DNA from 3 places in the Methylophaga nitratireducenticrescens genome. Region 3 is predicted to be linked to each of the others. Evidence: riboswitches for the same ligand, from Rfam matches in the RefSeq annotation. Region 3 holds a riboswitch; each other region holds the start of a gene.
What was found. A riboswitch is a leader RNA that binds a small molecule or an ion and turns the genes downstream of it on or off. The one in region 3 is predicted to bind cyclic di-GMP.

Region 1 (7,930 bases), 540 kb from region 3:
CGCCGGACAACAATCCAGAATGCATGACGCCTGTACGCGATTAGCAGAAGCCGATATTACTGTTTCGTTATTTATTGATCCAGAAATGAAACAAATCGAAGCTGCCGCGGCGTGTGGTGCGCCAGTCATCGAGTTACATACCGGTCGTTACGCCGAGGCCAGCTCTGCAGCTGAAGCCCAACATGAGCTTAAAATTATTCGTCAGGCTGCTGAAAAAGCCCATGCTATGGGCTTGCAGGTGAATGCTGGTCATGGTTTGCATTATCACAATGTAAGACCCATCGCAGCGATTAAAGAGCTGGTGGAGCTGAACATCGGCCATGCCATTGTGGCACGATCATTCTTTACCGGATTTCAGGAAGCCGTCCGGGAAATGAAAAAACTGATGTTAGGTGCACGGCATTCATGATCAGTGGTATTGGCACGGATTTAGTGCATATTCCCCGTATCGCTGAAATGTTAAAAAAATACGGCGATAAAGCCGCGCAGCGTATTCTGGATGACTGCGAATTCGAGCAGTTTCAAAAAAACCAGCAACCCGCAGCTTTTCTGGCAAAGCGGTTTGCTGCAAAAGAAGCCACGGCCAAAGCCCTGGGCACAGGTTTCCGTGATGGACTAAGCCTGCAACATATCGCGGTTCGTAATAATAGTCTGGGCAAACCGGAACTGATATTCAATGCTTATGCCGAGCAGTTATTGTCTGAAAAAAATATCCAGACCGCTATGCTCAGTCTGAGTGACGATGGTGATTATGCCACCGCCTATGTTGTCCTGGTGGAAGGCTAGAATGTCACACTATCCCACCATTGAATCCTGCATAGGCAATACCCCTCTGGTACGTTTACAGCGACTGCCCGGCAATACCAGTAATACCATTCTGGCCAAGTTGGAAGGTAATAACCCAGCAGGTTCGGTTAAAGACAGGCCGGTTGCCAGCATGATTCGCCATGCTCAACTGAGAGGCGATATTGAGCCTGGTGATACGCTGATTGAAGCGACCAGTGGCAATACCGGTATCGCGCTGGCAATGGTCACCGCTATTCTGGGATATCGGATGATTCTGATTATGCCGGAAAACATGAGTTCGGAACGCCGCGCCGCGATGCGGGCTTATGGTGCAGAAATTATTTTAACCGATGGAATGGAAACTGCGCGTGATCTGGCGCTGCAAATGCAGGCGATGGGTGAAGGCAAAGTACTGAATCAGTTTGGTAATTTTGATAATCCATTAGCGCATTATGAAACCACCGGTCCTGAAATCTGGCAGGATACCAATGGAGAAATAACCCATTTTGTCAGCGCCATGGGGACCACTGGCACCATCATGGGCGTTTCCAGATATTTGAAACAACAGAATCCAGCGGTTCAGATAGTCGGGGTTCAACCCGTCGAAGGCTCAAAAATTCCGGGTATCCGACGCTGGTCAGCCGCATACCTACCGGAAATCTTTGAGCCGGAACGAGTTGATATGACGCTGGATGTAGAACAGGACCTTGCTGAAGACACCATGCGCAAACTGGCCAGCGAGGAAGGCATTTTCTGTGGAGTCTCATCAGGTGGCAGTGTTGCTGCTGCGTTACGATTATCGGAAACGGTTAACAATGCTGTGATCGTCTGCATTATTTGTGATCGTGGTGATCGCTACCTTTCCATGGGTGTGTTTCCGGCAGACTAATGTCATCAAGGGTCCTAGTCATATTGGTTTTATTACTTGTAGTGACCTCCCAGTTACATGCAGTAGAACAGGCGGCTATTCAAATCGGTTCCTGGTCAAGTGAGCAAGTCCACATCACTGATTTGCAAGTTGAAATAAATTTACAATCCACTGGATTGGCGATTAACGCCACAGCCAAACAGGTACAGTTAACCGAACCAGTAGGTCAGCTATCAAATGTCAGACTGCGCTGTGACACCTTACGCTGGTTATCCGGGCAAATAGATTGTCAGTCTGGTCAACTGGACTTCACCCATGCCCTTTGGGGAAACCAAAAAATAGCATTCAATAGTAAATCTCGTGCAGAAGAAGAAAATTATCAACTGACTTTAACAGGTATCCAGCTGGGTCAGGGCAGCATGAATGTGCAGGCAGATTACCAACAGGGACAGTGGCAAGCTGAGCTGACCGGGAAAAATATTGCATTAAACAGTTTGGTGAAGTTTATCGGTCCATACGTTAATGAAAAGCAACTGGAGATGCTTTCACAATGGAATATCAATGCCGTAATGAATGTTGATGCAGAACTTACTGGTCATCAAACACGCTTAGCATCGGCAAAAGTTTCCGGAAAACTAAGAGAAGTAATGTTTGCTGATCCTACCGGAAGTTACGCAGGCGAGGCCCTGGCGGCCCAAATACAAGTGGCACTGCAAATCGAAAATGATCGCTGGTCATGGCAGCAAACGCTGACTATCGATGATGGCCAGACATATCTTGAACCGATTTTTTTGGATTTGGCTGAACAATCGGTCACGTTAAGCAGTGAAGGACAATTCAATAATGCCAACAAAACATGGCAGATAAATAGTGTTAAATTTGCACAAAGCACTTCCATTTCAGCCAATGGGGAGCTAAAAGGTGAGGCAACGCAATTAACACATTTGCAAATAGACCTCAGCAGTGTTGATTTAGCACAATTATATAAAGATTGGCTGAAACCGTTTATTCCAGGCTCGTCCCTGAGTCATTTACAAACCCGTGGAGAGTTAACCGCCAGTTTGCAATGGCAGCCAGAGCAATATCAGTTTCAAATGAATTTACAGTCGGTCACGATAGTCGATGATGCTGGACGATTTGCTATTGAAAACCTCGAAGGAAAACTCGGCTGGACTAATCAGGCGACAGTGATACCGATTGATTTACGCTGGAGCTCGGCTTCAATTTTATCCTTGCCATTGGGTGGCTCGACCTTGCAGGCAGAAGCGAGCCAGAATCAGATTTATTTTTCCAATCTGTCATTGCCGATACTGGATGGTGAATTATCTCTGAATGACTTTCAATTAAGTTTGGATGAGGCTCAGGGAAGAAGTTGGCAGTTTGAGGGGGTACTAAGCCCGATTTCGATGGATCAATTAAGTCCTTTACTGGGCTGGCCAACGCTTCAGGGTAAATTGTCCGGCATGATTCCCAAAGTCAGTTATGCAGATGAAGAAATCATTGTTGATGGTGCGTTGTTACTGAAATTATTTGATAGCTCTACGGTGATTAAAGACCTCCGTTTACAGCAGCCATTTGGAAGCCTGCCACAGTTATATGCCAATATCGATATTAACCGTCTTGATCTACAGACACTTACCAATACTTTCGATTTTGGTACTATAAGCGGTAAATTAAATGGTCGTATCCATAATTTACGCTTATCGAACTGGCAACCGGTGCAGTTTGATGCCTTATTTGAGACGCCAGAAGAGGAGCCAGGTCGGCGGCGAATAAGTCAGCGTGCCGTCAATAATCTTTCGCAGATTGGTGGTGGTCCGGCCGCCATTTTATCGCGTGGGTTTATGGGCCTGTTTGAAGATTTTTCCTATAGCAAAATTGGTCTAAGTTGTCGTTTGATGAATTCTGTCTGTCAGATGGATGGTATAGAACCTGCAGAGCAAGGGTACTATATTGTTAAAGGTGGCGGCCTGCCACCATGGATTAATGTGATTGGCTATAACCGTGAGGTGGATTGGCCAGAATTAATCGCCAGATTAAAAGCGGTCAGTCAAAGCGACGGACCAGTTATTCAATAAAGGAAAATCGAATGGGTTTATTAAAATGGTTAATGGGCAGTACCGCAGGGTTAATGCTGATTTCCTGCGTGACAATTAATATCTATTTTCCGGCAGCGGCTGCTGAAAAAGCTGCAGACCGAATTATTGAGGATGTTTGGGGACGCGAAAACCCGAACCAGTTGCAACCGACAGAATCGGAAGACAGTAGTAGTGCTTTAAAACAGAATATGCCGCTTGCAATGCAGGTATTGAACTGGTTGGTCTCACCGGCGCAGGCGGAAGCCAATTTGAATATTAATTCACCGGCAATTAATGCCTTACAGGCAAAAATGAAACAGCGCCATGACAAACTGCATCCTTTTTATCAAACTGGGGCGGTGGGGTTAACTAACAATGGTCTGATTACCTTGCGTGATGCCTCTGCGGTGCCATTAAAAGATCGTAATACGGTAAATACTTTGATCGCAGAAGAGAATCAGGATCGAAAAGCCTTATACGCTGAAATAGCCCGTGCTAACGGTCACCCTGAATGGGAATCTGATATCCAGGAAACCTTTGCCAGACGCTGGATAAGCAATGCAGCCAAAGGCTGGTGGTATCAGCAAGGCGGTAGCTGGCAACAAAAATAAAATTTCGATCAAGTTTAAGTCCGGTTATGCAAAAGCATGATCGGACTTTTTTTATGTAATTTTCGTTTAAAGGTTTAACAAATGGCACGACGTAATCACAGAAAACGGCTCCCTGCAGAAGCTGTTCAGGCAACTATAGAGAGTCTTTCTCATGATGGTCGTGGCATTGCCCGTATAGAAGGTAAAACCGTCTTTGTCGACGGTGCTTTGGCGAGTGAAAATGTGTCATTCAAGTATACCCGGCTGCATAAAAAATATGATGAGGCCAAAGTAATCTCGGTTGAGTCTGCCTCAACTGATCGCGTTGATGCGAAATGCCAACATTTTGGTGTGTGTGGCGGCTGCAGTTTGATGCATATGGCACCAGACGCTCAGTTAAGCCTGAAACAAGACACCTTAAAGGAACAACTTTCGCACTTTGGACAACTTACTCCAGAGAATTGGTTAGCACCGTTAACCGGTCCTTTATGGGGTTATCGACGTAAAGCACGCTTAGGTGTCCGTTATGTGACCAAAAAAGAAAAAGTGCTGGTCGGCTTTAGAGAAAAAGGTTCGCCTTACCTGGCTGAGCTAACGCAATGTGAAGTACTGGATCCACGTGTTGGATTACGCCTGGAAGAGCTGGGGGAAATGATCGCCAGCCTCGAAGCCTATAACCGAATCGCACAAATAGAAGTGGCGATGGATGATGCCAACACAGCTCTGGTTTTCCGGAATATGGATCCGTTGTGTGAAATGGATAAGCAAAAATTGATCAACTATGGTCAGCAACATGATTTGTGGATTTATCAGCAACCGGGCGGGCCGGATACTGTTAGCCCGTTATGGCCAGAAGCACCACAACTGCATTATGCGCCTGAAGAAGGTCTCAGACTGGAATTTGCCCCGGGCGATTTTACCCAGGTCAACGCCGGTATCAACCATAAAATGATTGCCAAGGCGATTGAATTGCTTGATTTGCAAGAAAGTGATCGGGTACTGGATTTGTTTTGTGGTTTGGGTAACTTTACGCTGCCACTGGCAAAACGTGTCAGTAGTGTCATAGGGGTAGAAGGGGACAAATCTCTTGTGGCACATGCACAGCGCAATGCCGCAATGAATGGTTTGGACAACGCTGTATTTGAAATGGCTGATCTAACGATAACCCGATTAAAAGATTATCCATGGGCACTGGAAGGATTCACAAAAGTCTTACTGGATCCTCCCAGAAGCGGTGCCTTTGAGGTGCTGGGTCAGATTGCTGAATTGGGTGCAGAAACTATTGTTTACGTTTCCTGTAACCCCGCCACTCTGGCACGTGATGCCGGTGAGCTAGTAAATCAATATGGATATACGCTTGTTCAGACCGGCATCATGGATATGTTTCCCCATACCAGTCATGTTGAATCGATCGCATTATTTCAAAAATGATGGCCTGGTTTTTAGTGGTTTAGAAAGTACTTGAAAATCAAATTTACAAAAAGTTCCTTATTTAGTACCAAGGTACAATAGTTTTAGCAATTTTTTCCTATAAGATAGGCAACATTGCTCCAGAAATGAATCGGAACAATACCAATTAATTGAGTGCCAACCTTGGTGCGAACCAAGCGACGGAAAGCCACGGGTCTTATAGAAGATAGCCGGGTTGCATTTTCAGGAAGGAAATGTAAATGAAATTATTAACGCCAATCTTTGCTGTGACACTTTTGATGTTTGGCTTTTCTTCAACTGCATCAGCCACTTTTTATCATCCCAAGCCACATTATTGTGATAATGGTCAGTTATGTGATAACAGCCAGCCTTTTTCAACAACATTGACAACTGATGATATTGAAAATAACGGTAAATATGCTTTCTGGAGTTTCGACAGCATTGATGTTGCTGATTTGACAATTGAATCAGCAACTTTGACTGTAAAATCAAATGCTGATAACTTTTTTATTTTCGGTTGGGATAAAATTTTCGCTTATACCGATACTTGGTATGGCACTGGCTTTGAACATATTGGCTGGCTTGATGGCGGTTATGATGTATTTTCATTAAGCTCCAGTCTGTTTGATGAAATTATTGACGGCTTGTCACTAAAAGCGCTTTTCACCGATAGTTCAGAGGATGTTTACTGGTCTAAACTAGACGTTAGTGGTGTATATTGCCCGCCGATCAGCGAAGTCCCTTTACCAGCAGCAGTATGGTTATTTGGTTCTGGTTTGATGGGCTTTATGGCTGTACGTAGAAAAGCAAAAGCTCAGCAAGCTTAATTCTCCCGTAATACCGTAAAATAAAAACCGTGGCTTTCGAGCCACGGTTTTTTTATGTCTGAAAAAAAGAGAGTGAATTCAAATGGCAAAGTCTGATCCGTTAGCTGAATCCCCCCCAGCTTTATTAAAAGATTATATAAATGCCAATTCTATCGAGGCATTGGCAGGATTAATCAAACAATATAAACCGGATTTTCCTGACGATAAGTTCAGGACTATGGCAATGTTTCAGTTGGAACCCATGTCACTTAAAACCCGTGTAAACCATATTAGTGACGTTTTGGCCGTGCTACTGGTTGATGATTTCTCAGTGAACGCCAAATGGTTAAAGCAGGTTGCAGAGCACTGGCCCAATCAGGAGCCCGGTAAAGGTTGGCATAGTTTTATGGCTTGGCCATTAATTGATTATGCCGGAAAACAAGGACTGCAACAGCCAACCGCTGCGCTGGACGTATTAAAGCATTTGACACCATTGTTTACTGCAGAATTTGCTATCAGACCGTACATACAACAGCATTTTGAGCTGACCTTCAAAGAATTGATGCGGTGGTGTGAGGATGATAATGAACATGTCCGGCGATTGGCATCAGAGGGAATGCGGCCAAGATTACCTTGGGGAGGGCATTTAAATGCATTTAAACATGACCCCCAGCCCGTATTTGAAATACTGAGTCAGCTCAGAGATGACAAAAGTAAATATGTCCAAAAATCGGTTGCCAATAATTTAAATGACATTAGTAAAGACCATCCTCATCGGGTGATAGATCTATGTCGTGAGTGGCTGGAAAATTCCACACCACAACGCCGCTGGATTATCCGTCACGGGCTTCGCAGTCTGATTAAGGCCGGTGAGCCAGCTGTATTCCCTTTACTAGGCTATAGCGAGAAACCAGCGGTTAATGTTGATTTTAATGTAACTGATCAACATGTGAGGTTAGGACAAAAGTTGGAGATGCAGACCTTCATCCATTCTAAAACCAGTCAGGCTCAACAACTGGTGGTGGATTATCGTGTCTGGCATGTCAAAAGCAACGGCAAGACTACCGCTAAAGTGTATAAATGGAAAAACATTACATTATTGGCTAGGGAGAGTGTTTATCTGAAGAAGTTACATGGATTTTTACAACTGACTACCCGACAATATTACGGTGGCCAACACACCATTGAAATCCTTATCAACGGGGTGGTTCATAAGCAGGCTACGGTGAATTTAGTGCTGGAGTGAATTAAAAGCATTTTTAATCACAGCCCAAAAAAATGAGCCCCGTAGGACTCATTTTGGTTGGCATAAATGTAAGCAATATTTTTACTGTTTAGCTAATGCCTGCCAGGTACTGACAACCGTATCCG
Region 2 (7,930 bases), 560 kb from region 3:
GAAATACTTAAGATATCTCCTGCATTAAGTGTATAGGGCTCGGAAGCATGAACAAATGATCCCATCATTAGTGTTACCATTAGCAACACCATATTTGCCAACTTATTCATTATTCTTCTCCATGTTTATAAATTACATTCGTTTCGGATGATAACACGTTATTTAAGCATAAAAAAAGCGAGTATTTCTGCTCCCTTATTCTAAATTAGTATTATTGCTAAATTAATCATTTTTATGCATTTGATTTAGCACATTGACGCAGTCCCAAGAGGCCTAATTACGCAGGCGCAAAAAAGTAAAAATGTCACTGAAAAAGGGGCAGCAGAGACAAAAACATCTTATTTGAGTTCATTAGAAGAGGCATTAGAAGAGGCATTAGAAAAGTCTAAACCAGAAGTCACCCCAGACATTATCATGGCTGCAATGAGAAATCTGATGTGATACTAAATTGTTCATAATATTGGACAAGACCAAGGGCTTGTTTATCTTGCATAACTTCCTTGTTGAACAAAATGAGCATCCAGCAGTAGAGCAGCTTAAAGATTAACATGTCCTAAAACTTTTGATTTTTCCAACTTAATATACTGTTTCGTTATAAGTTTTTTGTTTAACTGTTCAAAAAGAAAAGGGAGCGAAGCTCCCTTTTCTTACAAACTAACAATATTGTTAACTCATTTGCTGTTATGCAGCAGTTGCTTTCAGTGCTTTACGGCGTAAACCGAAGAAGCCCATCAGAGCGGGTGCAAACAACCATAACGCAGCTGGTACAGGTACTGCAGAGATCGACAGGTCATATTTCAATACGTCTGAAGTGGCATTAAAAATATCCACGCCAAAGAAAGTTCCCGCAGTCAAAATAGCCGTAAAGACAAAATCACCTGTGATATTAAAGATTGTTGGCAAACCGACATAACTACCACCAGAGCCAGTAATCTCTCCAAACGCCAGTTGAGCATTACTCAAACTGCTAGTAGGATTGAATGACCATTCAACCTTCACTGGCGTATCAACATCCGTTTGAACATCAAACAAAGATTCCCAAAGTCCTGTATTTTCTACAGTACCGCCAGCTAGAACAGTACTGTTATTATTCAGGTCAACACTTTGAGTAGCGCCAGAAGAACTTACGGTTGATAATGTCAGTGTAGCGGCGTTAGCACCAACTGAGAACAATAAAGCTATACAAAATAGCATCGCATTTTTCATAATAATTTCCTTTAATTGAAAAATTAAGCAATGCAACCCGGCCATCTTCAAATAAAGCCCGAAGATCCGTGGCTTTCCGACCTCACCTCGCGGTAAGTTTGGCTATAAAATCAGGAGCAAACATTGTCCCTGAACCATTTATCTCCCAGAAATTTCTCTCGGGGATAGTTGAACATTACTCGCTAGTTAGTACGATTGGAATTGTACTATGGTACTAAATCGTAACTTTTATTAAAAAAAGAGCCCTATTTAGTGAGCTCTGTGATAAGAGAATGATTTTAGTAATTAAATTTATCTCTTAATGATTTAACACGATGCTCAGACATCTCAAATTATCATGATAAGAATTAATTCAAAAAAGGGAGCCGAAGCCCCCTTAAAACTAACAATATTGTTAACTCTTATAGTGTTATGCAACTGTCATTTTCCGAGCTTGTCGGCGTAAACCGAAGAGGCCCATCAAAGCAGGTGCAAATAACCATAACGCAGCCGGTACGGGTACTGCAGAAATTGACAAGTCGTATTTTAGAACATCTGAAGTTGCATTAAAAATGTCAACACCAAAAAATGAACCGGCAGTTAATATCGCCGTAAAAACAAAGTCACCGGTGATATTGTAGTTAGTTGGTCCACCAACAACATAGCCCCCACCAGGACTAGTAAGAAGACCAAAGGCCAATTGTGCACTACTCAAACTGCTTGTTGGATTAAATGACCATTCAACTTTCACTGGTGTATCCACATCTGTTGTAACTTCAAATAATGATGTCCAAACCCCTGAAGAGGAAACAGTACCCCCAGCTAATACCGTACTGTTATTGTTAAGATCAATACTTTGGGTCGCTCCTCCCAAAGAAACAACGGTTGATAAATTCAGTGTAGCGGCGTTAGCACCAACTGAGAATAATAAAGCTATACAAAATAGCATCGCATTTTTCATAATAAATTTCCTTTAATTGAAAATTAAGCAATGCAACCCGGCCATCTTCAAATCAAACCCAGAAGATCCGTGGCTTTCCGACCTTACTTCACAGTAAGTTTGGCAACATCATCAGGAACAAAACTCCACTTCCGAAACTTTTATCTCCCAGAAACATCTCTCAGTGATGATTAAACATTACTAGCCCACTAGTAATGTTGAGAAATTGTACTCCGCAACTAGTTGCAAAATTATTTCAAAAGATTTTGTTTATCCAAAGAGGCGATCTCTAATATTACTTTTGCTTAGATGGCTTTGGCCTCGCGCCGTAACGAGATTCAATGGCAAAACGCTACAAAAAAAGGGAGCCGAAGCTCCCTTTTCTTAAAACTAACAATATTGTTAACTTAATTAGATGCTATGCAGTCGCTGTTTTCAGAGCTTGACGGCGTAAACCGAAAAAGCCCATCAAAGCTGGTGCAAACAACCATAATGCAGCTGGTACTGGCACTGCAGAGATTGACAGGTCATATTTCAAAATACCTGATGTGGCATTAAAAATATCTACAGCAAAAAATGAACCTGCAGTCAAAATAGCAGTAAAGATAAAGTCACCAGTGATATTAAAGATTGTTGGCAAACCAACATAACTACCACCAGGGCCAGAAATCAAACCAAAAGCCAATTGAGCTGAGTCCAAACTCGTTGAAGGATTAAATGACCACTCAACTCTTACAGGAGTATCAACATCCGTTGTCACATCAAACAATGATTCCCAAGAACCTGTATTAGCAACAGTACCGCCAGCAAGCACAGTGCTGTTGTTATTTAAACTGATTTCCTGAGTCGCACCTGAAGATCCGACAGTTGATAAACTCAATGTAGCCGCATTAGCACTAACCGAGAACAATAAAGCTATACAAAATAGCATCGCATTTTTCATAGTAATTTCCTTTAATTGAAAAATTAAGCAATGCAACCCAGCCATCTTCAAATCACACCTGAAGACCCGTGGCTTTCCGACCTTGCCTCACGACAAGTTTGGCGATTTAAAATAGGAACAAACTTTGTTCCTAACAAAAAAGTCCCTTAGAAACATCTCTCAAGCGACGGTTAAACAATACTGTTACTTTGTTACTAATAATGAGTCATGGAACACAAAATCTCGCTGGCTTAATTAAAACCTTTAATCAGGTGTGAATTGCTTCACAGTGTTAATGGTGAGACAGCGATGTCATACCAAAACCAGAACTCTGTGTATTAATATACATCCTTTCCCACAAAACCTCTAGTGATCGTTAATAAAATAATTTTCAGATCGAGAAGCAGTGTCCAAGTCTGTATATATTGAAGGTCGTACTTTATACGCCCTTCCATTTTATCAAGCGTATCGGTTTCTCCACGAAAGCCATTAATCTGAGCTAGCCCTGTAATCCCCGGCTTTACTTTATGACGTAGCATGTAGCCCTGAATTTTTGCTCGGTATTCTTCATTATGCGCCACAGCATGTGGTCGCGGTCCAACAATAGACATTGACCCACCTAGCGAATTAAAGAACTGTGGTAATTCATCAAGAGAGGTTCTGCGTAAAATTTTGCCAAAGTTTGTAACGCGTTGATCATTCTTTTTTGCTTGAACAACTTTATCACCATCTTCAGCAACGGTCATGGTACGAAACTTCCAGACTTTTATTTTTCCACCATCCATTCCATAGCGTGTCTGCTTGAAAAAAACCGGGCCCTTCGATGTGGCTTTTATGCCGATAGCAATAAACAACATAGGAATAGCGATAATACAAAGTATTAAAAAGCTTAAGACAACATCCTCAATGCGTTTGATTGCACTATCAATGCCGGCAAAAGGAGTTTCATAAATACTGATGGCTGTTATTCCCTGATAATCGACCCATCTGGAATTCAACAGATTAAAGGTAAACAGATCGGGAACCAGATAAACCGAAGCCGTTGTATCCGCCAGTTTTTCAGTCATTAAGCGAATACGTGCTTCAGCCGCCAACGATAAGGTGATAAACACAATATCTATTTTCCCAGATCGGCAGTCAGCGATAAGCTCTTCAATACTGCCAATAACTGTAGCCTGCTGCTCTTCTAGTCTGCGGTTTGGCGCTGGTTTGCGATCATCATAAAAACCACTGAACCGGTATCCTGTCCATTCCATTTCGTTAAACGATTTCTCAAGCCGATAACCTAATTCGGTTGCCCCAACGATTGCCACACGTCGGGTATTCAAGCCCTTAGAGCGCATTATCCCGAGCACCATGCGTACAATGGCATGCCAGGAGATCAATTCAATGGGTGTGGCGATAAACCAGATTAATATAAAAGGTGTGGCGTAAGTTTGTTCGTTAATGACAATAAGTTCAATTGCCACTAGAACGAGAATGCTTGTCCCCCAGGAAAATAATACTGCGGTGACTTCTTCACGCAGGTAAGTGCCTCGCCAGGAGCGATAAGCATCCTGAGACTCGGCAAAAAAGTGAAATAGAATAATTGAAAATAATAAAGACCAGACATGTTTTGGTTGCCACTCTATTGCAAACAAATCCATTAAAGCCAGAAATGTCACTAATATAATGGCGCTATCAATTAGCCGCGAAATGGCATTTATTTTTGAGTCGTAGTGTCTGATTTTTCCTTGCGCCATAATCTCCCTAGGCCACCTCTTGTTGTGTTATTGTCGGTTATAACTGTCTTGAAGCCGGATAATGTCATCTTCTTCCAGGTAGGCGCCGGATTGTACTTCAATAATTTCCAATGGAACTCTTCCGGGATTACGCAAACGATGAACACTGCCCAGCGGAATAAATGTTGACTCATTTTCGCCTAATAACATAACTTCATCATCACGCGTCACTTCAGCGGTTCCACTAACCACTACCCAGTGCTCAGCACGATGGTAGTGCATCTGCAAGGATAAAGATGCGCCAGGGTTCACCATAATCCGTTTAACCTGAAACCGATCCCCCATATCTACCGAATCATAATTACCCCAAGGGCGGTAACACTTGCGATGCGTATCAACTTCTTTACGGTTCAGCTTGGTCAGTTCTTCAACAATCGTTTTGACTTTTTGAGCCTGATCTTTATGTGCCACCATCACAGCATCATGGGTTTCGACAACAATTACATCGTCCAAACCTAAAACGGTCACCAGACGATTTTCACTATGAATATAGGCGTTATGTACATTTTCAACCATAACATCGCCAATCAATACATTGTTATTCGCATCTTGTGCAAAAGCCTCCCATAGAGATGACCATGAACCGACATCACTCCAGCCAGCATCAAGCGGGACAACCATCGCCTTATCGGTCTTTTCCATGACGGCATAATCAATTGAGTCACTCGGGCTTTGTGCAAAAAGTTCGGAATCAACGCGGACAAAATCAAGATCGATCACTGCTTGTTCAAGCGATTGTTTACAAAAAGACAACATTTCTGGAGAAAAGCGAGAGAGTTCGTTTATATAGGTGGAAGCCTTGAATAAAAACATCCCACTGTTCCAGAAAAAATTTCCGGCAGTAACATAGGATTCTGCTGTCGACAAATTTGGTTTTTCGATAAAGCGTTTTACTGAACTTGGTTGAGACTTTTCTTCTGCTTCAATATAGCCATAGCCGGTGTGAGCAGATTGAGGCTGAATACCAAAAGTGACAAGCTTATCTTGCTCTGCCAGTTTTTGAGCTTCTTCGATTGACTTATGAAAAGCAGGTACATCCGGAATAATATGATCAGCAGCTAACACCAGAAGTACCGGATCTTCGCCCTTTTCCATCGCTTTTAAGGCGGCCAGTGCAATAGCTGGAGCGGTATTACGTGCACAGGGCTCCAGAATAATGCCACTCGCCTTCAGGCCGATTTCCTGTAACTGTTCGGCGACCATGAAGCGGTGCTCATTGTTGCAGACAATTAACGGAGCTTCCACAGAAGCCAACCCATTTAAGCGGGTAAGCGTGCTTTGAAACATCGATGTGTCACCAAACAATGTCAAGAACTGTTTAGGTTTATTCTTGCGGGATAAAGGCCATAAACGACTTCCGGAACCACCGGATAAAATTACTGGAATCATTTCAAGTCATCCTTATTAAAATTTTTCATTTTGATGCCAAGTCCAGGCCGTCGCGATAATTGATTCAATCTCCGTAAACTTAGGCTGCCACTCTAGAGTTTCTCGTGCCATTGTTGAATTTGCTACCAAAACTGATGGATCGCCAGCTCTTGGTGGTTCAATCGTATAAGCGATATTTTGCTGAACAACCTGTTTGGCGGCTTCAATCACCTCTAAAACACTGAAACCATTTCCATTGCCTAGGTTAAAAGCAAATGCACCATCATGCTGTTGTAAATATTCTCCAGCCAGGATATGAGCGGAAGCCAAATCATTTACATGAATATAATCCCGAATACAGGTACCGTCGGGTGTGGGATAGTTATCTCCAAACACTTTTAATGCTGACGCTTTGTCAGCAATGACAGATTTAAGAATATTAGGAATTAAATGTGTTTCAGGATCGTGACGTTCACCAATCTCACCCTCAGGATCTGCACCACAAGCGTTAAAATAGCGTAATGCCACTGACCTTATACCATAAGCATGGTGATAGTCCCCCAACACGTCCTCAATCATTTTCTTTGATTGTCCGTAAGGATTAATCGGCAATCGGGAATGCTGTTCATCTATTAACGTTTGTGCAGGCATGCCAAATACCGCAGCAGTTGAGGAGAAAACGAGTTTGTCATGTCCGGTTGCAACCATTGCGTCCAACAGGTTTAGCGTACCTGAGACATTGTTTCGATAATACAAAGCAGGGTTTTGAACCGACTCCCCGACCAATGATTTGGCACAAAAATGCATTATCAAATCGAATGGCCCTGCATGTTGCAATATGCTGATTAATTTTGCGGAATCAAGAATATCGGTTTCGACAAATTGGCTCCATTTTACGGCCTCTCGATGACCAGTACTGAGATTGTCGATTACAACACTTTGATGTCCGATTAATGTTAAAGCCTTACAGATGTGTGAACCAATATAACCAGCACCGCCAAGTACTAAAACTTTCATTTTTATCCCTTATTTCACACAACTCCATTGAAAACCTTCTGAGCTAAATTCGAGGCTTCTTAACCCGATTATAAATTGAATGAGTTCCCGGGCGAAATTAAATAGTCATGTTTAATGTTTATCATTTCGTCATCCAATGATGACTTAATCTAATTTGTTTGACTGCGGAGTTGTTGAACTTCACAGCCAATTACTTTAGCTTAACGGCATCTCTTTTTTCCACAACAGTTTGATAAGGATCTCGTCAATGGCTGTAAAAAGTCTTATAAGAAAATGTTTATTCCCTGCGGCAGGTTATGGCACACGATTTCTTCCTGCAACAAAAGCAATGCCCAAAGAAATGTTACCAATTGTCAGTAAACCTTTGATTCAATATGGTGTTGAAGAAGCGATGGAGGCGGGTATTTCACAAATTGGTTTTATTACCGGCCGCGGTAAACGGGCCATTGCCGATCATTTCGACACCAGTTTCGAACTGGAACATCAAATTAAAGGTACCTCAAAAGAAAAATTTCTCGACGATATTCGTTATCTGATGGATAACTGTGAATTTGTATTTATGCGCCAACGGGAAATGTTAGGTTTGGGTCATGCCATCCTGACAGGCGAGCCGATGATTGGCAATGAGCCTTTTGCGGTCATTCTGGCTGACGATTTATGCGCCAAACCGGATGAAGGCGGTGAACGTGCTCTGAGTCAATTGGTTGCATTATATGA
Region 3 (7,930 bases):
ATTTTAACAAAATCATGTTGTTGCTTATTCAGCTGGGTCTCCGCCATCAGATCTGCAATACCAATTACCCCATTAAGCGGCGTACGTAATTCGTGAGACATATTGGCCAGAAATCGACTTTTTGCTTCATTTGCCTGCTTTGACAAAGCAATTGCGACATGCAGTTTTTTGATCAGAAAAGCTGAATAAAGCGGAATGATAAGTAACAAAAACATCAGACTGTAACCAAACGGTTCATGCTGAGAGTGCTGCCAATATTCCCCATTTATAATGGCATACGAAAAACCCAGAATACCCACTATCAGCGAGATATATAGGTAATTCACGCCATAACGGAAACCATTACCCAAAATCACCCATAGATATAAAACGAACAAAAAGACACTCTGCTCACCCGCGATCAACATAACAACTGATAGTGCAGTCAAATCCAGCAAAATACCACAGACCCTTCTGATGGGGGATGGCCTTGGGTTGAGAATCAAAGCGACTGCAATGACAACTGCCAGTAAGTAATAGACCAACGTAATCAGACTTGGCAGGCTGTCAATATTTTCTGAGAAAGTTCTGTCAGTGCCCCATGGCAGACAAAAATAAATTAATAAAGCAATACCCAAAGTCAGTCGGATTTTGATCGCTTGTTCGGGTTCGCTGTCACCCGTTTTGGGTATTTTGTCTAAAAACCGGCTGAGCAGATTTTTTTGCTGGGGCTGTGCATAACGATCATTCATTGCTGGAGATTTAATCAGCATACTCGGCTTGAATTTGCTGGATGGCATCTATCCGGTCAAAAAACGCCTGAACACATCTTGGGTCGAGTTGTGTCCCCGCGCTTTGCTCGATGTAACGACAGGCATCTTCATTTGACCAGGCTTTTTTATAAGGCCGTTCCGAAACCAATGCATCATAGATATCGGCGACAGAAACGACTCTGGCAATAAGTGGAATTTCTTCGCCTTTTAATTGAGAAGGATAGCCTTTTCCATCATAGCGTTCGTGATGATGCAACGCGATGACCGCACCAATATGCATGTACTTCGATTGACTATCAGAAAGTATTTCATGACCGATAGTAGTGTGCGTTTTCATGATTTCCCATTCTTCCGGATCCAGCTTGCCCGGCTTTAGCAGAATGTTATCAGGAATTCCGATTTTGCCGATGTCGTGCATGGGAGCCGCATATTCAAGATCCTCACATTGCTGTTCATCGAAAACGCCTAATGCTTCAGCAATAAAACGGGAGTATTTCGCCATTCGAATAACGTGATTTCCGGTCCCTTCATCACGATATTCACCCGCCTTGGCCAGACGAATAATGGTCTCTTTTTCACGCAAAATAATCTGCTCAGTAGCAATTTCTACCTGGCGTGCCAACCAATTGGCACGGTCTTCAATGATCAGGTGTTGCTCGTGCATCTGTAAAAGATTACGACAACTGGTACGACATTCAATTTGATCAATGGGGCGGGTGAGGAAAGCAGTAGCCCCAGCATCCAGTGCGTCATAACGCACGGCTTTTTCGCTGACGACAGTAATCATCATGATGGGAACACTTTGCAAAGCAGGCATCTGGCGCACACGACGAATAAATTCGATGCCATCAATTTCCGGCATACGATAATCCGTTACAATTAAATCGGCCTCATGTTGACTCAGCCATTGAAGTGCCTCAGTAGAGTTACTTAACGCCGTGACGTGAATATTTTCACCAATTTGCTGGACTATCTTTTCTAAAATAGTTCTGCCGGTTGATTGATCATCGATGATCAATACCTCTTTGGTCTTCTTAAGAATACTCAGTCTCCTTGCTGATTCATAAGGTTTTAAATTGTCAGGACGACCATATTGGTTTGCCAAGACACGTTCCTCATCAAGCTTGCCCTTCCGTCACATCCCTGCTTTGGCAGTTTTATTAACAGAAGTCATATCCTTGAATCCGTGTCTGTTATTTTGTTTAAATACAATCGTTTCTTATTTCCGCATTATGCTGACAGAGTTCGTAGCTGTCCATTCTATTTACGTTTCGAGTGGTCATGAATACTTTGTGATGTTCCTCAAAAGCAACTGGATAGTGCTTTTGAATGGAGCTCAATCAAGCTCAAAGAGAACTAATTCTGGCAATATCATTAAAACTATTCACACATAATTCACATTCAAAACCGGACTATATATAGATGAAAGCATTATTACTTATTGCCCATGGCAGCAGACGCCAGCGTTCAAATGATGAAGTCATTGCACTGGCTGAAAAATTAAAAACGGAATGCGCCGAACATTACGATATTGTGCAAGCCGCATTTCTGGAACTTGCCGATACGTTGATTGCGGATGGGATTGAAAACTGCGTGCGTGATGGCGCTCGTCAAATCACTGTTTTACCTTATTTTCTAAATTCCGGACGTCATGTAACCGAAGACATTCCTCACGATGTAGATGCAGTTCGTCCGAATTTTCCGGATGTAGAAATTCAGATTGCTCAACATATTGGCGCGTCAACAGCCATGATCGATATGTTGAAAGCTACTGCCGTAAATGCAGTCTAGGTGTTTATTAACAGCCGAAGAAAATTAGTTGCCAATGCAATCTATTGCAATCAAGGCTTTAAGAATCTGGAAGCAATGATCATCGAATCTTCAGCTCTCTCACGCTCAACCTGCCAGCCCTGGACCAGGATATAGTCCAATGCCTGCTGATGACTGGCAAACTGCTTACTTAACATTTGCTGCTCACCATCAATATTTTGATGAATGATAAAAAAAGTTTCGGTTTCAGAACCCGCTCTTTCAATGCGGCATTGTGGAATGGATGACATAGCGGTTCTCCAGTATATGTTGAATGAACATAAGTAATCGCATCAAATAGCGAGGAATAATTGTATATACATAAAAAAACTCCAGTGATACGAATTCACTGGAGTTTGATCGTTTTGCTAAATCAGTCAAGCTTTCTTATCTGATCAATATTACCTTAAAGAAGCTTTCTAGATTCAGGTTTTTTGGCTTAACGGTTACAAATGTACATTGTTACTTCAAAGCCGAAACGCATATCTGAATATTCTGGTTTAGTCCACATGATCATAATTCCTTAAAAGAGAAAAACTATTTGCTGCAGTTAAAAATGATAAGACATCGGGCCCTATTAACAATAGCGGATATTTCTCGGGATGTGTCAGTATTTTCCTTAGGCAGGTCGTGTTTGTTTGGGAAGGCGTTTGAAAGAAAAAAACAAATTTGTACCAAAGTACAGTATTGCATTCCCTAACGATCATGTATAAAAAAACTGTGATTTGATCACTCTTTTTTTATAATTTGCCAAACCTAGCGTGAGCCTGGGACGGAAAGCTTCAGCTGTTGAACTTAACAGGGCTGGGCTGCATGATTAGAAAGGAAAAACGCGATGAAAAAATTACTCTTGCTCCCCTTGTTACTTCTGATGTCATTTAACGCACATTCTGCTTTTTTAACGGGCCAGACCCTTACTTATCAATACTACTTCCCAACGATGTCTTCTCCTTATTCTAATGCTGACAATGGCGATGTCGTAGTTGGTGCTGGCATTGAGGTCAATAATGTAGCAGATAATATGGCTACATTAGACATCTCTGATACGAATCTACTTATCGATTTTTCATCATCATCATATTGGAACTCTTCAGGCTTCAATGGTTTTAAACTCACCGACACATTTGGTTTAATTGCTGATTTCACTTCAGTTTCTATCAATCCATCGACAAACATGAGTGGTTTTGATTTGTCGCTTATAACAGTGCTTGCAGATGAAATTTGGGTAAACTGGCAAGGGCTTTCATTCAATACGGATACTATTGTATCGCTAGACATCAATCCATCTGCTGTTCCAATTCCAGCTGCTGTATTTTTGTTTGCTCCTGCGTTATTTGGTTTCATTGGGCTTCGTTATAGGGCCAAAAATAAAGCCGCATAATTTTTAACGTGTTAAGTAAAAAGCCGTGATGTGGAACAACATCACGGCTTTTTTATTACAAAATGCATTGTGCTATTCCACAATCTTTCTTACTTGATCTTCTGTTCATAAGTTTTTGTCTGTGACGGCGCCTTCAGAAGCTGAGGAGACAGTATGGGCATATTTCGCTAAAAGCCCGCGCGTATAGCGGGGAGGGATAGGTTTCCATGCCATGCGTCTTTTATCGATATCGCTGTCGCTCAGGTGAAGGGTGATTTCAGCCGTTTCCGCATCAATGGTAATTTGATCACCGTTTTCAATCAGTGCAATCGGGCCGCCATCAAAAGCTTCAGGGGTTATGTGTCCAACCACAAAACCATGACTTCCACCTGAGAAACGACCATCGGTTATTAACGCAACTTCGTTACCAAGACCTTTGCCGATAACTGCTGAAGTAGGACTAAGCATTTCCCGCATACCGGGGCCGCCTTTTGGACCCTCATAACGGATAACGATGACATCACCTTTCACCACAGTGCCATTCAAAATGTCCTGCTGTGCCTCTTCTTCAGAATGGAACACCCGGGCTTTACCGGTAAAACGTAACCCTTCCTTGCCGGTGATTTTAGCGACAGCGCCTTCTGGGGCTAAATTACCTTTAAGAATGACCAGATGGCTGTCTTTTTTGATGGGCTGGTCAAATGGACGAATAATATCCTGATCGGCAGGATAGGGCGCTACATCGGCCAGATTTTCCGCCAGGGTTTTACCTGTTACGGTCAGGCAATCGCCATGTAACAAGCCACGATCCAACAGATCTTTCATCAATGGCTGAATACCCCCGATAGCAATCAGTTCCGACATCATGTATTTGCCGCTGGGACGCAGGTCAGCCAGCACAGGGACTTGACGGCCGATTCGGGCGAAATCATCTAATGTGAGTTCAACATCCACCGCATGGGCCATCGCCAACATATGTAAAACCGCATTTGTCGAACCTCCCAGCGCAATGAGGGTGGTAATTGCATTTTCAAAAGCCTGCCGGGTCATGATATCGGTGGGTTTAATGTCGTGTTCGAGCATATACATCACTGCAGCGCCTGCTCTGCGGCAATCCTCTGTTTTGGAGAGAGACACTGCTTCTTGTGCCGAACTGTTTGGCAGACTCATACCCAATGCTTCAATTGCTGAAGCCATGGTGTTGGCTGTGTACATGCCACCACACGATCCGGCACCGGGAATGGCCGTTTTTTCAACTTGCTGCAATTCAGCAGACGTCATATCTCCCCGGGCATGCTGTCCAACTGCCTCAAATACAGAAACAATGTCGGTATGACCTGCACCAGGTTGAATCGTACCACCATAGATAAATACTGCTGGTCGATTGAGGCGGGCAAGGCCAATCAGACAGCCAGGCATGTTTTTATCGCAACCGCCAATGGCGATCAGTCCATCAAATCCCTGACAGCCAGCGACGGCCTCGATCGAATCAGCAATGACTTCACGGGATACCAGTGAATATTTCATGCCAATAGTGCCATTTGCAATGCCATCAGAAATGGTAATGGTGTTGAATATAACCCCTTTACCGCCTGCTTCATCGGCTCCCTGGCAGGCAAAGTCAGCCAGTTGATTAATATGCATATTGCAGGGCGTGACCATGCTCCAGGTGGAGGCGATACCAATCTGTGGTTTTTGGAAGTCCGCATCATTGAAACCAACGGCACGTAACATCGCTCTGGCAGGAGATTTGCCAGTACCGTCTACCACTATTGATGAATATTTGCGTGTATCTGCCATTGCCTAACCTTTTCAAACTGTTAATTAAGGAACCCTGACTTTCAATCAAATATGACGAGTGCCTATTACGGAAAGTGAAATCCACTTTCAGATGATTCAACTTAGCTAAAGACCTTATCAGTTCCTGCTCTAAACAGACAGTTAGAACTATCCATATTTAACAATGAAGCCATAATTTAACTTCGCACCAAGGCATAGCAGATATAAATAGAGAAATGAGCCAGGATTTATAAGAAATTGAACATAAATTACATTGTCAGTGTGCGAAAGCGCACAGACACTTCACCATGAATAGGAGCATGCTAAGTCATGACTCGTACGTCAAAGCAAGCACCACAACGAGGCCGCAGCACCCGGTATGTTAAGCCGGACGAGACAGGAGCCTGCCAATTAAATCCACAATGCAAAACAACGACATCTCCAGCGAACCGCGCACCATTATGCGGGCCCTGAAAGATTACCGCACATCACGTATCGCCCGCAGTATTATTGAACTGCTGGTTACATTGGTCCCTTTTGCGCTTCTCTGGACCCTATCCTGGGCGGCACTGAGTGCCGGACACTGGCTTGGTCTTCTGATCACCATTCCTGCCGCAGGCTTTCTTGTGCGGTTGTTCATGATCAAACATGACTGCAGCCATGGTGCCTTTTTTTCTTCAAAAGGGGCCAATGAATGGGTTGGACGAGTAATCGGTGTATTGAACCTGACGCCCTTCGACTTCTGGCGCCACACTCACAGACATCATCATGCGCACTCTGGTAATCTCGATCGCCCGCGTATCGGCGGCATCGATACCCTGACCGTTGAGGAATTTCGAGCTTTGCCTCGCAACAAGAGACAACGTTACCGATTCTACCGTCATCCATTGGTCCTGTTCGCTCTTGGCCCAGCCTACCTATTTCTGCTCGACAATCGATTGCCAGTAGGGTTCATGCGCGCAGGATGGATGCCATGGCTGAGCACTATGATGACTAATGTGGCAATTCTGGTCGTTGTTGCCGCGATGATGTGGCTGGTGGGTATTGGCCCCTTCCTCCTTGTGCAGTTGCCAATCACGCTGCTGGCAGCAACAATAGGCGTCTGGCTTTTCTATGTTCAGCACCAATTCGAAGACACTTACTGGGAGCACGAATCCAACTGGACTCTACAAGAGGCCGCGCTGCATGGCAGTTCGCACTACGATTTGCCTCGCATTCTGCGCTGGTTCACTGCCAACATCGGGATTCACCATATCCATCACCTCAGCAGTCGCATTCCCTTCTACCGTCTGCCCGAAGTCCTGCGCGATTATCCCGAACTGCGTGAAGTAGGTCACATCACCCTATGGCAGAGCTTCGCCTCTGTGCGTCTGGCTCTGTGGGACGAGGAAAAGCATCGCCTTGTCAGCTTCAGAGAGGCAAAGGTCTGATCTTACGGCAATCCGCTATGCGCAAAGGATGGTTCTGTCAGGTTTCAGTTTGCATTTAGGAAGGGTCGGGTTTCGAGTTTATTGGATATTCATCTGCCATATTGCTGCCACCGGAACATCGCTATAAATCTCTGACCAAAACGTTAAAGCCAAATCGAAGGTTTATACTGGAAGTGCCCCTGTTATAATTACGGCCGATGTCCCTGTAGCTCAGATGGATAGAGCGTCCCCCTCCTAAGGGGAAGGCCACAGGTTCGACTCCTGTCAGGGACACCATAATCCTTTATTTATTCAATCACTTAGATTATTGTCATGTAAAAGTGTAACCCATGTTTTATGCATTTGGGACACTTTTGGGACTGCTTATGTGATATGCGCATGATAAAGGATGATTATAAATTATGGCGACTTATACCAAACGCGGCGATGGACAGTGGCAAGCGAAGATCCGCAAAAAAGGTTATCCAGTACAAACTAAGACGTTCAGAAATAAAGCAAATGTTCAAAGATGGGCAACTCAAGTTGAAGTCCAAATGGACAACAAGGTTTTTATTTCAAGCTCACGTGCTGAGAGCACGACATTCCAACAGATAGCAGATCGCTACAGTTCCGAAGTCTTACCTTCCAAAAAATCATCCATAAAAATGGATTCCATGATCCGAGGCATATGTAGTCATATTGGTGACTATATGGCTATTCAATTGACCCCGGAAATCTTGGCTGACTATCGTGATACACGATTGAAAAAGGTGAAACCTGAAACCGTCAGAAAAGATCTACTGTGTATTAGACGTATTCTT

Region 1: it holds a riboswitch for cyclic di-GMP, as region 3 does, so the genes downstream of both, Q7A_RS15510 (VPLPA-CTERM sorting domain-containing protein) here and Q7A_RS04005 (hypothetical protein) in region 3, are expected to answer to the same signal.
Region 2: it holds a riboswitch for cyclic di-GMP, as region 3 does, so the genes downstream of both, Q7A_RS06825 (hypothetical protein) here and Q7A_RS04005 (hypothetical protein) in region 3, are expected to answer to the same signal.

Annotation. Positions count from the first base shown of each region.
Region 1 covers NC_017857.3:1,384,627-1,392,556, forward strand. Annotated here, with positions in the region: gene pdxJ (pyridoxine 5'-phosphate synthase) at 1-409, shown strand, start outside; gene acpS (holo-ACP synthase) at 406-786, shown strand; gene cysM (cysteine synthase CysM) at 788-1,675, shown strand; gene Q7A_RS06745 (translocation/assembly module TamB domain-containing protein) at 1,675-3,732, shown strand; gene Q7A_RS06750 (YdbL family protein) at 3,744-4,343, shown strand; gene rlmD (23S rRNA (uracil(1939)-C(5))-methyltransferase RlmD) at 4,425-5,753, shown strand; cyclic di-GMP riboswitch class I at 5,899-5,975, shown strand; gene Q7A_RS15510 (VPLPA-CTERM sorting domain-containing protein) at 5,993-6,580, shown strand; gene Q7A_RS06765 (DNA alkylation repair protein) at 6,663-7,805, shown strand; gene ppsA (phosphoenolpyruvate synthase) at 7,887-7,930, opposite strand, start outside.
Region 2 covers NC_017857.3:1,400,409-1,408,338, reverse strand. Annotated here, with positions in the region: gene Q7A_RS06835 (polysaccharide biosynthesis/export family protein) at 1-110, opposite strand, end outside; gene Q7A_RS06830 (PEP-CTERM domain protein) at 682-1,206, opposite strand; cyclic di-GMP riboswitch class I at 1,235-1,319, opposite strand; gene Q7A_RS06825 (hypothetical protein) at 1,616-2,146, opposite strand; cyclic di-GMP riboswitch class I at 2,175-2,260, opposite strand; gene Q7A_RS06820 (hypothetical protein) at 2,544-3,068, opposite strand; cyclic di-GMP riboswitch class I at 3,097-3,181, opposite strand; gene Q7A_RS06815 (undecaprenyl-phosphate glucose phosphotransferase) at 3,386-4,789, opposite strand; gene Q7A_RS06810 (mannose-1-phosphate guanylyltransferase/mannose-6-phosphate isomerase) at 4,817-6,217, opposite strand; gene galE (UDP-glucose 4-epimerase GalE) at 6,233-7,213, opposite strand; gene galU (UTP--glucose-1-phosphate uridylyltransferase GalU) at 7,461-7,930, shown strand, end outside.
Region 3 covers NC_017857.3:841,483-849,412, forward strand. Annotated here, with positions in the region: gene Q7A_RS03980 (ATP-binding protein) at 1-752, opposite strand, end outside; gene Q7A_RS03985 (HD domain-containing phosphohydrolase) at 742-1,857, opposite strand; gene Q7A_RS03990 (sirohydrochlorin chelatase) at 2,175-2,543, shown strand; gene Q7A_RS03995 (PH domain-containing protein) at 2,594-2,812, opposite strand; gene pqqA (pyrroloquinoline quinone precursor peptide PqqA) at 3,001-3,072, opposite strand; cyclic di-GMP riboswitch class I at 3,301-3,378, shown strand; gene Q7A_RS04005 (hypothetical protein) at 3,397-3,942, shown strand; gene ilvD (dihydroxy-acid dehydratase) at 4,048-5,721, opposite strand; gene Q7A_RS04015 (fatty acid desaturase) at 6,123-7,130, shown strand; tRNA gene Q7A_RS04020 (tRNA-Arg) at 7,330-7,406, shown strand.